4 regions of the Lysinibacillus sp. Y5S-8 genome follow, and region 1 is predicted to be linked to each of the others. Evidence: riboswitches for the same ligand, from Rfam matches in the RefSeq annotation. Region 1 holds a riboswitch; each other region holds the start of a gene.
The links. A riboswitch is a leader RNA that binds a small molecule or an ion and turns the genes downstream of it on or off. The one in region 1 is predicted to bind cobalamin.

Region 1 (3,191 bases):
AGCTATAGCACAACCTTTGCGGCCTATACCAATGGTAAAGGCGCACTCACACTCCAATTTGATGGCTATGATGTATGTCATAATGCCGAGGAAATTATTTCGCACATGGGCTACGATAAAAATGCCGACCCAGAATACAGCTCCTCCAGCATCTTTTGTGCAAAGGGCAAAGGATATTCTGTTCCTTGGCACGAAGCACAAGCAGCCATGCACTTGTCTGTAAGTAGGTGATCCTGCCCGCGCGAAGCCGTTTGCTTGCGCGGGTGTTTACTTGCTTCGAGCGAGAGTATTTCATCTGTTTCCGCGAGTATTCGCTGTCCGAACGAGAGTATTTCATCTGCTTCCGCGAGTATTCGCTGCTCGAGCGAGAGTATTTCATCTGCTTCCGCGAGTATTCGCTGCTCGAGCGAGAGTATTTCATCTGCTTCCGCGAGTATTCGCTGCTCAATCGAGAGTATTTCATCTGCTTCCGCGAGTATTCGCTGCTCAATCGAGAGTATTTACCCCCTACCCTTCAAATAAATAAAAACAAGCCCTCCGTTTGATGGAGGGCTTGAGTTTATAATGCGCCTACTGCTTTCTTTGTAGGGCTGTGCACAAGGTATGCAGGCTCGACAATCACGTAGTCATGCGTGTTTGTGAAATCAACTAGCACTTTACCAGGATAACTTTTTAAAATTTGCAGTTGATCAATTAATTGCAGCAATAGCTCGTGACCGTTGCCACGTGGATGCCAGTTGAAATGGTAATCATTTAATGCCTGAACCGCTTCAATAAATTGGGCATATTCCTGCTGCACAAAGGCTATTAACTTATCATGTTGAGGCGCTAAATCATGGATATATGTTTCATAAAAACGCATCACAATCGAGCATAATACATCATTGACACGTGCTGCACTTAAAACAGGCTTTGGCTCCAGTGACAGACGGTCAAGGTTGGGCTTGGCACGTGTGGAATCAATGCGTGTAATTAAATGGTATGGCTCCCCGTTAACCTCATAGACAATCGGGTTAGTCGGCATATACATCATAAAGCTATTGGTCTTCGTTTTCAGTTGATCGGTTACCGCTGCCTTCGCGAAAAGATGCCCGTCCACATCCCCATTTTGTATCCAAATAATTTCTTTATTATATAAAATTTGCTCAAAGAAGCGATCATTGCGGATCAGCTTCGTTGCTAATAATTGGTCAATCAATGATTCGACCGCCATTCTTGTTTTCGCTTTCTTGGCAACTTCTGTGCGTGGCTGCTTACAAATGTTCATATCTAAAGAAGTCATACATGCATCCCCTTTGCGTACATAATGTCAAAACAAAAAGGACTTCCTACCATTTTTGAGGAAATCCTTCGCTTATCTTCGTTCATCACCCAATGCCAAACAAACCCTAAGTATGTGTAAATGAGCCCGCTTGCGAACCCCTTCATTTACTTTGGGCGTTTGACGTACCGTGACGAACAGAGCATTCTGTTTTGTCAACATGCCACCTCCTATTCCTCGTAGGTTACTGGTGTGTACTCGTAACAGGCAGGTATCCTGACTCATGGTCATTGCCACTTTTCTCCTTCCCATCATTTGACAGTGGTTGCTGAAAAGTCGCTCACATTTACAGTTGCGGGACAGTGTCGGATTCGCACCGACTTCCCTTTTAAGCAAATTGCACGCAATTTACACCTATTACTACACGCTATTCAGTTGGTAAGGAAATTTGCGAAAATTCTCTATTCCTTAGCTAATCATTGTAAAGTATTGTATGTCCAAAGTCAATTTATGCTAAAAAATACTAATTATTTCAAAATACTTCCATGTAAAATGGATGCATAAAAAACTAGGTTTTCCTCATGTCACACTGAGCATCGCTTTAATTGCTTTCTGTAAAGTGATAATAAAGTTATTTCTAATCAAAAAATATAAAAATTATATTATAAGAAGGCTCTTTAAAGTTGTTTAAATCTTGTTGAACTAGCCCCCGTTAGTTCAACAACTTCTTGAAATCAATTCTTGTGTAGGTTTTATTATAGGTCGTACCAACATCATTATAAAATACAGCTTTTTTTAAATATGGGTCAGAGATAGGTTCGTAACCGTGTTTGCTAATTAACTTTATCATTTTGGGATTTTCTATCAGGTCAACACTCACAAATATTTCAGAATGTCCTAAACTCTTTGCAATATTTTCTCTATACCTCATTAAGTTTGAACCTATACCATTACCACGATAATCCTCTTTTACATATAGGTCACTTAATTTAGGAAGCAAAGTACCTTTTAATTTAAGAACTCCAAAACCAAATATAAGTGCGTCTTGTTCAGCAATTACCAAATATAATTCCTTTTTTGCAAATTGCTTTAAATAATTCGTGAATAGATCTTTATTATTTCTACTATCACATAAACCCGATAAGTCGTTTTCATTCGCTAATCTGATTATGTAGTTCATGGTTACTGCCACTTCCCTATTCTTTAATAAATCACTATTATAAAATTCCTTCTTCAACAATCTGCACCGTTCGTTTAATAAACAAAAGGACGGTCAAGCGGCTTTTATTTTAGAATTTTCTCTATCTATTCTTAATCCCTCTCTACCATTTAGATATTGAAAGTTAAACTATTTAACAAAGTGGTTAAATTTGAGCCCCATTATTTATTCTTCACTTATATATGTATTGAACTGACCTCGATGTTATTGAAAAGCGACTGCTCTATTGAACGATTGCCCCCGTTAGTCTAATAAGAAGTTTTATGTGTGACGTATAGTAACTTTCCCTTCTTTATTTTCTTCGTGGTTCCATTCAACTTGAATCTCAAATGTTCCATCTTGAAAAAATAAAGGAAATCTCCTCCGTATCGATGGCTGCATAGGAAGTTTATATGCGTTCTCTATATCTACCCAAACCGCTTTCCCTTCTGGAGCATCTTTCAAGAGTTCACCCTCGAAATCCTTTGTTATGTAATTAAATATCATATATCTATCTTTTGCGACTGGATTAACATATTCATAAAGCCCTTTATAAATAAGGTTTCTAACTTCTAACCCGGTTTCTTCCCTTACTTCTCTGATAGCACTTTCTACAATACTTTCAGGAAATTCAACTTTACCACCCGGTGGAATAAAACCTTTGAAATTGTCGTGCTGTCTATCCAGAAGTAAAACCTTCTCTTCACTTTGAATCATACACACAGTCCATAT
Region 2 (3,191 bases), 180 kb from region 1:
AATAAAGCGCCTGGCTATGTAGGATATTACTTAGCTTTAACAGCATCGATCATCCAAGCTGCGGATGTTCTCTTTGCTAATGGTGCAGATAGCTATATGACGAGCGATCATTTACACGCATTCCTCACACGCATTGAACAAACGGACTGGCATACAGTGGAGACTAGCACAGCTCTAAAGCAATTAATAGAGGACTATTCAAGTACACCAACAGCAAACAGTGAGCTTGCCAGTCTTCAAAATGAAATCGATCAACATTTCTCAAAACATACAGTGGAGAAGATAGTCGAATCCTTAGACAATGACCCAAGCAAATTTGCACAAGAAACAAAGCAGTTGCTTCTATCTAAATCTCCATCATCCTTAAAAATTACATTAAAGCAGCTGATAGATGCTCAACATAAAACGGTAGAAGAATGCTTTGCGACTGATTTAATTTTGGCAAAAAACTTTTTAAATCATGAGGATTTCTATGAAGGGGTTAGGTCTGTCGTCATTGATAAGGACCGAAATCCGCGGTATATCTATCAAACATTCGCTGATTTTACAGATGATATACTTGAAAAATTCTTTCAAGATAGTAGTGAAACCGTAAAGAAGTAAGAACAATGATATCTTCGCTCAATAAATGCTGAAACCATCTACTTGTTAAGAGGTAGGTGGTTTCTTAAGTGTTTTTCTATAGATTTTCATAGGGTTTTGTCAGAGAAAGTAGAATGGTATGTTATACTATAAAAAACGGAATAAAAGGATAAAGGTACAAATTCAATAGAATTTGTTTAAAAGGGAAGAACGGTGAAAAACCGTCGCTGTCCCGCAACTGTAATTAGGAGCACATTTTAAAAACCACTGTTATGTAAGTAATGGGAAGGGAAAAATGTGTGATGATCATAAGCCAGGAGACCTGCCTTTATCTAGTACAGCCAAAACCTACGCGGATAGGGGGTGTTGAGTGTGACGAATTACCTTCATCATACTCATAGTGCGACAACCAAAAAAAGAGTCTCTATTCAATATAGACGACTTATTTTATATTGGTTGAAGAACTATGAAGTATATCAGTCATAGCTAGCATCTTACCATTAGGGCAAGATGTTTTTTTTATGAATAAATAGGGGTGAACAAGATGACATCACATTCAATTTCATTGTTAAAGCAGCAAATTATGAACAACCTTTCTGGTGAGCATATTAGGCCATTATAGCTTTATATTAGGAAGTTAATAGAAGAAAACCCAAATGATTATACATCTATTAATGATGCCTATTTAACGATCAAGCTTGAATTAGTCGAGACATGTCATGATAGTAGATAAAAAATCTGAAGTGAAGTGAATAATTAAATGGAATGCAAAATGAACAAATCTGAAGACATAATGGACAACATAGATATGAATCAAAAAGTTTTATATAGAAAATTGGATCATTTTGAAATGGAAAGAGGCTTAGTATTAGAAAGTTTAGACATTTTTCTAAGGTGGAATCAACAAACACAATACCTTTCCGAAGACAAGCTTCAAAAGCTTTGGATGAAACTGGTAAGGAAGTATAAATTCTCTCTCGATGAATGGGAAAGAACTGCTAGTCGTACAAATATCCATGCTTATCTAGTGAAGGAGCAAGGGCATGGGTTACAAAAGTTGATGCGCTTTTACAAAGATCGACACGGCATAAAATGGTTGGAAAATGCATTTCATTATGGAATGTTATTGCTCATTGAAGTTGGAAAAATGCCTGGATTAGAAATGTTTTTCCTAACAAATTTAATATGTTACAAATGGGAAAAGGATTATTTAGAGGATGCAGATGTTCAACAGTTTTTTTGTCATTCAATAAATGGTAAAGTGAAGGAGGTCTATGAAAGTTTCAGGGCTTTCAATCAAGAACAGAATCTGTTAACCGCAACTACACTCTATAAACTTTTATCAAAATATAATCCTCATTTTCAAGTGAATTCGGCAGCAACGCCTGAATTTTATAAGGAATTGTCCTTATTTGTCGAAATCGAGTAATCCATACGTTCGACATGTCAAACAGTCTATTATTCTTTAGAATATAGGCTGTTTCTATGTGAAATACGCTAGTATATTTAATGCTCATAGATCCGTAGTAACAAAAAATCTCGTACATAGTTTAGATACACAATGAATTAAGATATAAGTAATAGATGGTGAAATTCCTTCGAAAGTTATGATCGAAAATAATGAATAATCAAAAAATAAAGAAGTTTAGAATCTAGATTTACTTTTTATATGAAGGATGGTACACTTAAAACTATTGAACAACAACTATATATTGTGTTCGTTTTATATAGGTGCTACTATATGTAGTTTAAAAGGGAAGTTCGGTACAATTCCGACGCTGTCCCCGCAACTGTGAAGCTGACAATGATTACAACCACTGTGCATTCGCATGGGAAGGGAATCAGAGGATGAAGCAAAGCCAGGAGACCTGCCTCTATAAAACAATTAATCATTTCTTCGGGGATTAAGAGATGGGAACGTCAGTATTTTTGGTATGGTAACGTTTCCATTTAGCTATCTCTCTAGAGGAGATAGCTTTTTATTATATGAAAAGAGGGATTTCTATGAAACTTTATACGAAAACAATCTGTCCAAAATGCCTTTGGGTAAAATCTGAATTACAACGTGCAGGACTTGAGGCAGAAATTGTCAACATTGATCACGATGAACAAGCTAAACAAACAATAATCGATGCAGGCTTTTTAAGTGTGCCTGTTTTAGAAATGAATAATACATTTATAGGAGATGTTAAGGACATAGTTTCTCATATTGAGATGATTGTTCTATGATCGTTTACGCAAGTCGTACAGGAAATGTCCGGAATATTGTTTCCAAATTAAGGGCAGAGTCTGTTGAGCTCTCTGAGGAATTACAATTGAATAAGCCTTATCTTTTAATTACTTATACTGATGGCTTAGGCGATATCCCTGCAAAAGTGGAACGTTTTTTAGAAAAAAACAGAGATTTTTGTAAAGGTGTAGTTGCCAGTGGCAATAGTAACTTTGGGCACAACGTATTTGGGGCTGCTGGCGAGAAAATCGCTGCTACCTATCATGTACCCTTAGTGAGAAAATTAGATTTACGAGGAAATCAAACAGATTATGAAGCCATACAAACGTTTTATGAAACGAGGGTAATAAGATGAAAACCTATTTAAAGCTAAATAATG
Region 3 (3,191 bases), 170 kb from region 1:
TCCTGATGAGTGCCACCTAATGCCTTTGTCACAACAGCTGTTGTCGCAATTTTGACAAACAGTACATGGTCTAACCCAACACGATTTAAGCTATTTTCTAATGCGAGAATACCTTGTATTTCATGGGCCTGTATCATCATTTCTAATACGTCTTTCATTTTAAGTGGCTCTTTCCCTTCAGCAACACGCACGCGACTCAAATAATCAGCCACAGCTAATATGCCCCCTAAATTATCAGAAGGGTGTCCCCATTCAGCCGCAAGCCAAGTGTCGTTGTAATCCAGCCAACGAATCATACAACCGATATTAAAGGCACCTTTTACAGGATCAAGAACATAGGAAGTGCCTGGAACTCGTGTACCATTGGGAACGACTGTGCCTGGTACTACTGGGCCAAGAAGTTTCGTGCATTCAGGATATTGTAAGGCCAAAATGCCACACCCTAATGTATCTAATAATACATAGCGTGCTGTTTCGTATGCTTCTTCACTTGTAATAGTTGTATTTACTACGTAATCCGCAATATCTGTAAGTAATTGATCTGTCTTAGATATGTCATTTGTTTTAATCATCTATATCTTCCTTTCAAGGCATGAATTTGATATACTAGTATGCTGATAGGCATTGGTCAGAATGCCCATCAGCTCTATGGCGAGTTGTTAAAACTTGATTATACCGACAATTCTTCAAGGTTATGACGCTCGCCAATATAATGGACACGAGGTCTAAATAATCGGTTATTGTCATGCTGCTCAATGACATGAGCACATAAGCCAATCGTTCGTGAGCCAAAAAAGATAGGTGTATAGATTTCAATTGGCAAGCCAAGCATGTAGTATACTGGTGCTGCATAATAATCTAAATTTGGGTACAAGCTCTTTTCTTGTGCCATCACCTTCTCACCAGCTTCACACATGTGATATAAGCGATCATCCCCTTGTGCCAAACATAATTTATGCAAAGCCTCTTTCATAATTTGTGCTCTTGGGTCCATCTTTTTCATATAAACACGGTGACCAAAGCCCATAATCTTTTCTTTATTTTGCAGTTTATTTTTCAGCAAGGCTTCAAAGCCTGCTACTGTTTTGGCTTCTAGAAGCATGTACATGACTGCCTCGTTGGCCCCTCCATGTAAATTTCCTTTCAATGATGCGACAGCTCCAGTTAAAGCACCGTACAAATCAGATTGTGTAGAGGCAATAACACGAGCTGTAAACGTCGAATTTGGCATCTCATGCTCACTATATAAAACGAGAGACTGATCAAAAATTTCTTCTTCTAACGCCGTTGGTTTTCTGCCAGTAATCATGTAATAAAAATTGGCGCTATAGGAAAGCTGACTATCTGGCTCCACAACATCTTGTCCGTTTAAGACACGATAGCTATTGGCTACGATGTTAGGCATACCGCCTAAAAGTCTATAAGCTCGCGTCAAGTTCATTTCAGTAGAACGATCATTGATGTGCTGATCAAAGCCTGCTAAAACAGAAATTCCAGTTCTCAGTCCATCCATGGCATGTGTTTCATTAGGCAAGAGCTTGAAAATTTGGAAGATCTCTTGTGGAACCTGATAATGTGCTTTTAATTTGTCCTGTAAGTCAGCCTGTTGCTCGGCAGTAGGAATTTCGCCATGCAGTAGTAGGTAGACAATGTCTAAATACGAATATCTTTGTGATAATTCAATCAAGTCATAGCCTCGAATAACAATTTGACTTCCTACAGTGTCTAAAAAAGATAATTTTGTTTCAGCAGCAATGACCCCATCAAGACCTGGTGAATAAGTTAACTCCATTCAATGACAGCCCCTTTGTTTAATTATTCTTGTAAGCGTTACCATTCAAACACGAAAGAACAACAAAAAAACAACTTCTACCCCTTTTTAGAAGTTGTTAATCTACAAAAGCATGACAGACCAAATAACAGTGAATTTACAGGAATTCACAAAAATCATGCAGTAGCTAACACCTCCCTATCCTCGTAGGTCAATTGATGCTTATTTTGTGGCAGGTCTCCTGACTTATAATCAACACTTCAATAACACCTTCCCATTTTGACAAACAAAACAGTGGCCTTGTTATCGAGCTCCTAAATACAGTTGCGGGACAGTGTTGGACTCTCACCAACTTCCCTTTTAATCAAATGGAATGAACTCCATTTGAACCACCAAAATTTAGCATATTCAATTTGTCTATTTACCTTAACATAGAGTTTTCAAAACAATCAATATAGGTAAAATTCAGAAAAGACTGATTATAAAAAGCTATTTTTCATTTTTGATTGACTATTCTGCATTTTTGAGCATTATTTTGTACAAAAAAAGATTGTTCATCTATACCAATAAATCCATTTTCAAGGATTACAAGTAAAATAGAGGTCTTTATAATAAGAAAGGCGAATAGTTTTTTTATAATAATAGAGGAGGAGCACATATGGGCTATATTTCAGAATTAAGGAAATACATCGGCAGTAGACCGATTATCAGTATCGGGGCGACAATTCTTGTAGTCAACGATGATAAGAAAATTCTCTTTCAACATCGTTCAGATACGTTCGATTGGGGATTACCTGGTGGCTCAATGGAACTGAATGAAACGCTAGAAGAAGCTGCTACTCGTGAACTTCATGAAGAAACAGGACTGGTAGCGAATGAATTGGACCTGATTGGTGTTTTTTCTGGGCCTGATTATTATTTTCAATATCCAAATGGGGATGAAATCTATACAGTTATTCATCTTTATAGTGCGAAAAATGTCAGTGGTGTATTAGAGGTGAGGGATGGTGAGAGTTTGAATCTTACCTATTTCAGTAAAAATGAGCTACCAGATCATCTTGAGAAAAGAACAAAAACACTCTTAGACAATCTAGAGGACAAATTGTGGAATTTAGATAGTTCTTTTGCAAAGGATTCTCTTTAAATAACAAAGAGCATGCTTTTTATGAAAACATGCTCTCATCTTAACTATTAGGTTATTACAGTCTAATCTTAACCTCTGTACCGTCTTGTGCCTTGACATCTACTAGCACGAGCCCTTTATAATTTTGTAGTTCCTTGATAATAGGCTTGAGCATTTCTTTGTCAATGAATGGAAAGGAAAAGTCGATTTTTTTTCTGTCGAAGTATGCCTTTGTCCATTTGTTGACACTTTGCTGAATCCATTTTGAAGTCAAAATGGAAAGAACAATGGTTAGCA
Region 4 (3,191 bases), 950 kb from region 1:
AAAAGACACTTTTACATATGGTTGATTGGAGTGGAGCCAGCGTCACTCCTAGAGGATTTAGCGTCACAGAGGAGACCTTGTAGCGAACGCAGTGAGTGAAGCGGCTCATCGGACGCCCCCTGGAAAGGACGCTGGCGGAACGGAAATCAACCCCTTGCCTTTCAAAGTGGCTGTTTCTATCATTGACATCACCTTTTTTATATACTTATTTTCGGAGTGTGTTCATGATGAGGCTGAAATTTTTTTCAAAGTTACTATACGGATTCACATTTTTTTGCCCACGAACCTTTGAAGCATAACTGGAAAAATTTAAACCAGCACCATATATTTGTAAAGCACCATTCGCAAGATCCCCATTTTGAAGAAGCTCAAGACCATCTTTTAAGAAATTTTCACTCTCATCGAAGTGACATTCCGTCATGTATTTATCCCCGCTATAATATAACTTCAGATTTTCGATGATTATATTCGCTGTTTCGTTACTTATGTTAGCATTGACATTCATTAATAACTGATTGATTGGTTTCACTAACTGAGCGTAGTGACTATCATAATTTTCACAAGTCTCCGCAATAGCATTTCTCAATTCTCTTGCATTCATCCTAACTCCTCCTCAAAGAAAATTTATGACCTATCTTACATTGTACATACTCATAATAGTATGAAGGGATTAGTGACCCCTTTCTTTATAAAACTTACTCTTTAATTTTCAGAAATATGTTACAATTATATAGGTGAAGGAGGGATTTTGTATGTTTCGTTCAATAGCACCCCCAACAATGTCTTTACAGTAGAATCTACTGTTTAGGCATACAATAACAGTTTGCTCATTTTCAATAGATTCTACTGTATAGGTTAATACTTTATACGTAGAAAGTAGGAATTTGTAATGAGCGGAAAATTAGCATTTGTATTATCCATGATTATTTTTGGAGCAGTTGGTGTTTTTGCCAAGTATATTCCTTTATCTTCAAGTGAAATCGCTTTTTGGATGAGTTTAATAGGTGCTCATTTTTTAGTAGTGATTTTTATTTATAAAAAGGAAAGTTTTTCGAAATTAGAGATTATAAAAAATAAATGGAAATTAATACTTTCTAGTATCGCCTTGAGTGGGAACTGGATTTTTTTATTTCAGGCTTATAAAGCAACAACGATTGCCAATGCTGCATTGAGTTATTATTTTGCACCAGTACTCGTTATCTGTTTATCTCCAATTATTTTAAAAGAGAAGCTAGTTGGCAGAAAAATAATATATGTCTGTGTGGCCCTTATTGGACTATATTTGATTGTCCAAAGTCAAGGCACTGGGGACAGTGAGCATTTTATAGGCATTGTCTACGGTCTTATCGCGGCATGCTTTTACACAGCGCTAACATTGACAAATAAATTTATATGCGGCTTAAAGGAACCAGAAAATACAATGATTCAACTTTCTTTAGCAGCATTTTTCCTTGGCTTCTATCTAATTGGAACTACAGGATTTCAGGTCATGAAAATCAGTTTTGAGTCAGTCCTATTATTAATTACATTAGGCATTGTCCATGCAGGGGTTGGATTTTTATTGTTCTTTTTAGGCATGTCACAGTTAAAAGGACAAAGTATAGCCATTCTTAGCTATATTGATCCACTGACATCATTAGTAATTTCCACGATGATTATAGGAGAAAAAATGGCGCTTCTACAAATAATAGGAGCGGTCCTATTATTAGGCTCAACATTGCTAAGCGAAATAGAAAAAGAATAGGTAACCGAAGAAATGGTACAAGGCAAGTATTCTAATATTGACAGAAAAAATACGCTGTCGTAGATTATAAATAGTTTAATAAAAGCATTAGGTGCCCAATAGGGAGAATAGGGAATAAAGTGAAAAACTTTAGCGGACCCGCCACTGTATAAGGGAGTGTCATCGTAAATGCCACTAGCGAATCGCTGGGAAGGCACGATGATATGTTGAGCTTGAGCCAGGAGACCTGCCTACTTGCTTCAGAAGTATATAGATGATGGAAAAGTCTGTAGTTTATTTGTCATGACAATAAACTACAGACTTTTTATTTTGTCTTCATGTAGAACGAGAGGAGAAACAATAATGCAATTATTACAAGACACGATTCAAAATATCCCAGGGGCTGATATGGATAGTATGGAGCAAGCTAGAAAGCGAATTGATGCGCTTTGTAAGCCCCCAGGTAGCTTGGGTAAACTAGAATCACTTGCCGTACAGCTTTCAGGCATAACAGGACAACTATATCCAATGGTCGACAAAAAAGTGATGATTGTCTGTGCAGCAGATCATGGCGTTTGTGAGGAAGGCATAACAACGAATCCACAAGATGTTACGGTCTTTCAAACATTAAATTTTCCTAAGGGAGGTACAGGCGTTTGTGCGATTGCGGGCATTACCAATGCAAAGGTAGTAACAGTAGATGTTGGGGTAAAAGAAGATATTCCGCTTGATGCAGGTGTCATCATTCATAAAATTAAACATGGCACAGATAACATGGCACAGGGCCCTGCTATGTCAAGAGAAGAGGCTATTCAATCCATTGAAGTGGGGATTCATGTGGCAACAGATGAAATCACAAAAGGAGCCAACCTACTTGGAACAGGTGAAATGGGCATTGGTAATACAACGCCGAGCACTGCCATATTAGCTGCTTTGACTGGCTATGACCCTATTGAAATAACAGGGTTTGGTGCAGGAGTTGGTCAAGGAGGGATTGCTCATAAAGCAGCAGTAATTGAAAAAGCAATTACTCTCAACCAACCCAATCCTAACGATATTATTGATGTTCTAGCTAAAGTTGGAGGGCTAGAGATTGGGGCTATGGCTGGTATCATGCTGGCTGCCGCAAGTCACCGAAAACCTGTTATTATTGATGGTTTTATTTCGACTATTGCTGCGCTTATTGCTTATCAAATTGAACCGAAAGTAAAAGACTTTATCATACCTTCCCATGCTTCAGAGGAACCAGGGGCTAAAATTGCCGCATCATTACTTGGTGTAGAGCCAATGCTGCATATGAACATGCGATTAGGCGAAGGCTCTGGTGCTGCTCTAGCCTTTCCTCTTTTAGATGCTGCTTGTTCTATGATGAAAAATATGGTGACATTAGAAGAAGCCATGAATCTTTTGGCTAAATAGTTACTGAATAACAAATAAGCGCAAATAGTTAATGAACTCTTTGCGCTTA

Region 2: another riboswitch for cobalamin. It lies ahead of V6670_RS11580 (hypothetical protein); the one in region 1 lies ahead of V6670_RS10725 (hypothetical protein).
Region 3: another riboswitch for cobalamin. It lies ahead of mmgD (citrate synthase); the one in region 1 lies ahead of V6670_RS10725 (hypothetical protein).
Region 4: another riboswitch for cobalamin. It lies ahead of cobT (nicotinate-nucleotide--dimethylbenzimidazole phosphoribosyltransferase); the one in region 1 lies ahead of V6670_RS10725 (hypothetical protein).

The regions. Positions count from the first base shown of each region.
Region 1 is NZ_CP145889.1:2,205,575-2,208,765, reverse strand. It holds gene V6670_RS10730 (translation factor GTPase family protein) at 1-231, shown strand, start outside; gene V6670_RS10725 (hypothetical protein) at 560-1,282, opposite strand; cobalamin riboswitch at 1,510-1,694, opposite strand; gene V6670_RS10720 (GNAT family N-acetyltransferase) at 1,974-2,498, opposite strand; gene V6670_RS10715 (8-oxo-dGTP diphosphatase) at 2,742-3,191, opposite strand, start outside.
Region 2 is NZ_CP145889.1:2,381,535-2,384,725, forward strand. It holds gene V6670_RS11575 (enoyl-CoA hydratase/isomerase family protein) at 1-603, shown strand, start outside; cobalamin riboswitch at 739-927, shown strand; gene V6670_RS11580 (hypothetical protein) at 1,376-2,011, shown strand; cobalamin riboswitch at 2,295-2,473, shown strand; gene V6670_RS11585 (glutaredoxin) at 2,587-2,811, shown strand; gene nrdI (class Ib ribonucleoside-diphosphate reductase assembly flavoprotein NrdI) at 2,808-3,167, shown strand; gene nrdE (class 1b ribonucleoside-diphosphate reductase subunit alpha) at 3,164-3,191, shown strand, end outside.
Region 3 is NZ_CP145889.1:2,373,407-2,376,597, reverse strand. It holds gene prpD (2-methylcitrate dehydratase) at 1-572, opposite strand, end outside; gene mmgD (citrate synthase) at 671-1,792, opposite strand; cobalamin riboswitch at 1,985-2,180, opposite strand; gene V6670_RS11545 (NUDIX hydrolase) at 2,430-2,915, shown strand; gene V6670_RS11540 (hypothetical protein) at 2,971-3,191, opposite strand, start outside.
Region 4 is NZ_CP145889.1:1,257,512-1,260,702, forward strand. It holds gene V6670_RS05850 (hypothetical protein) at 206-601, opposite strand; gene V6670_RS05855 (DMT family transporter) at 890-1,744, shown strand; cobalamin riboswitch at 1,817-1,993, shown strand; gene cobT (nicotinate-nucleotide--dimethylbenzimidazole phosphoribosyltransferase) at 2,087-3,142, shown strand.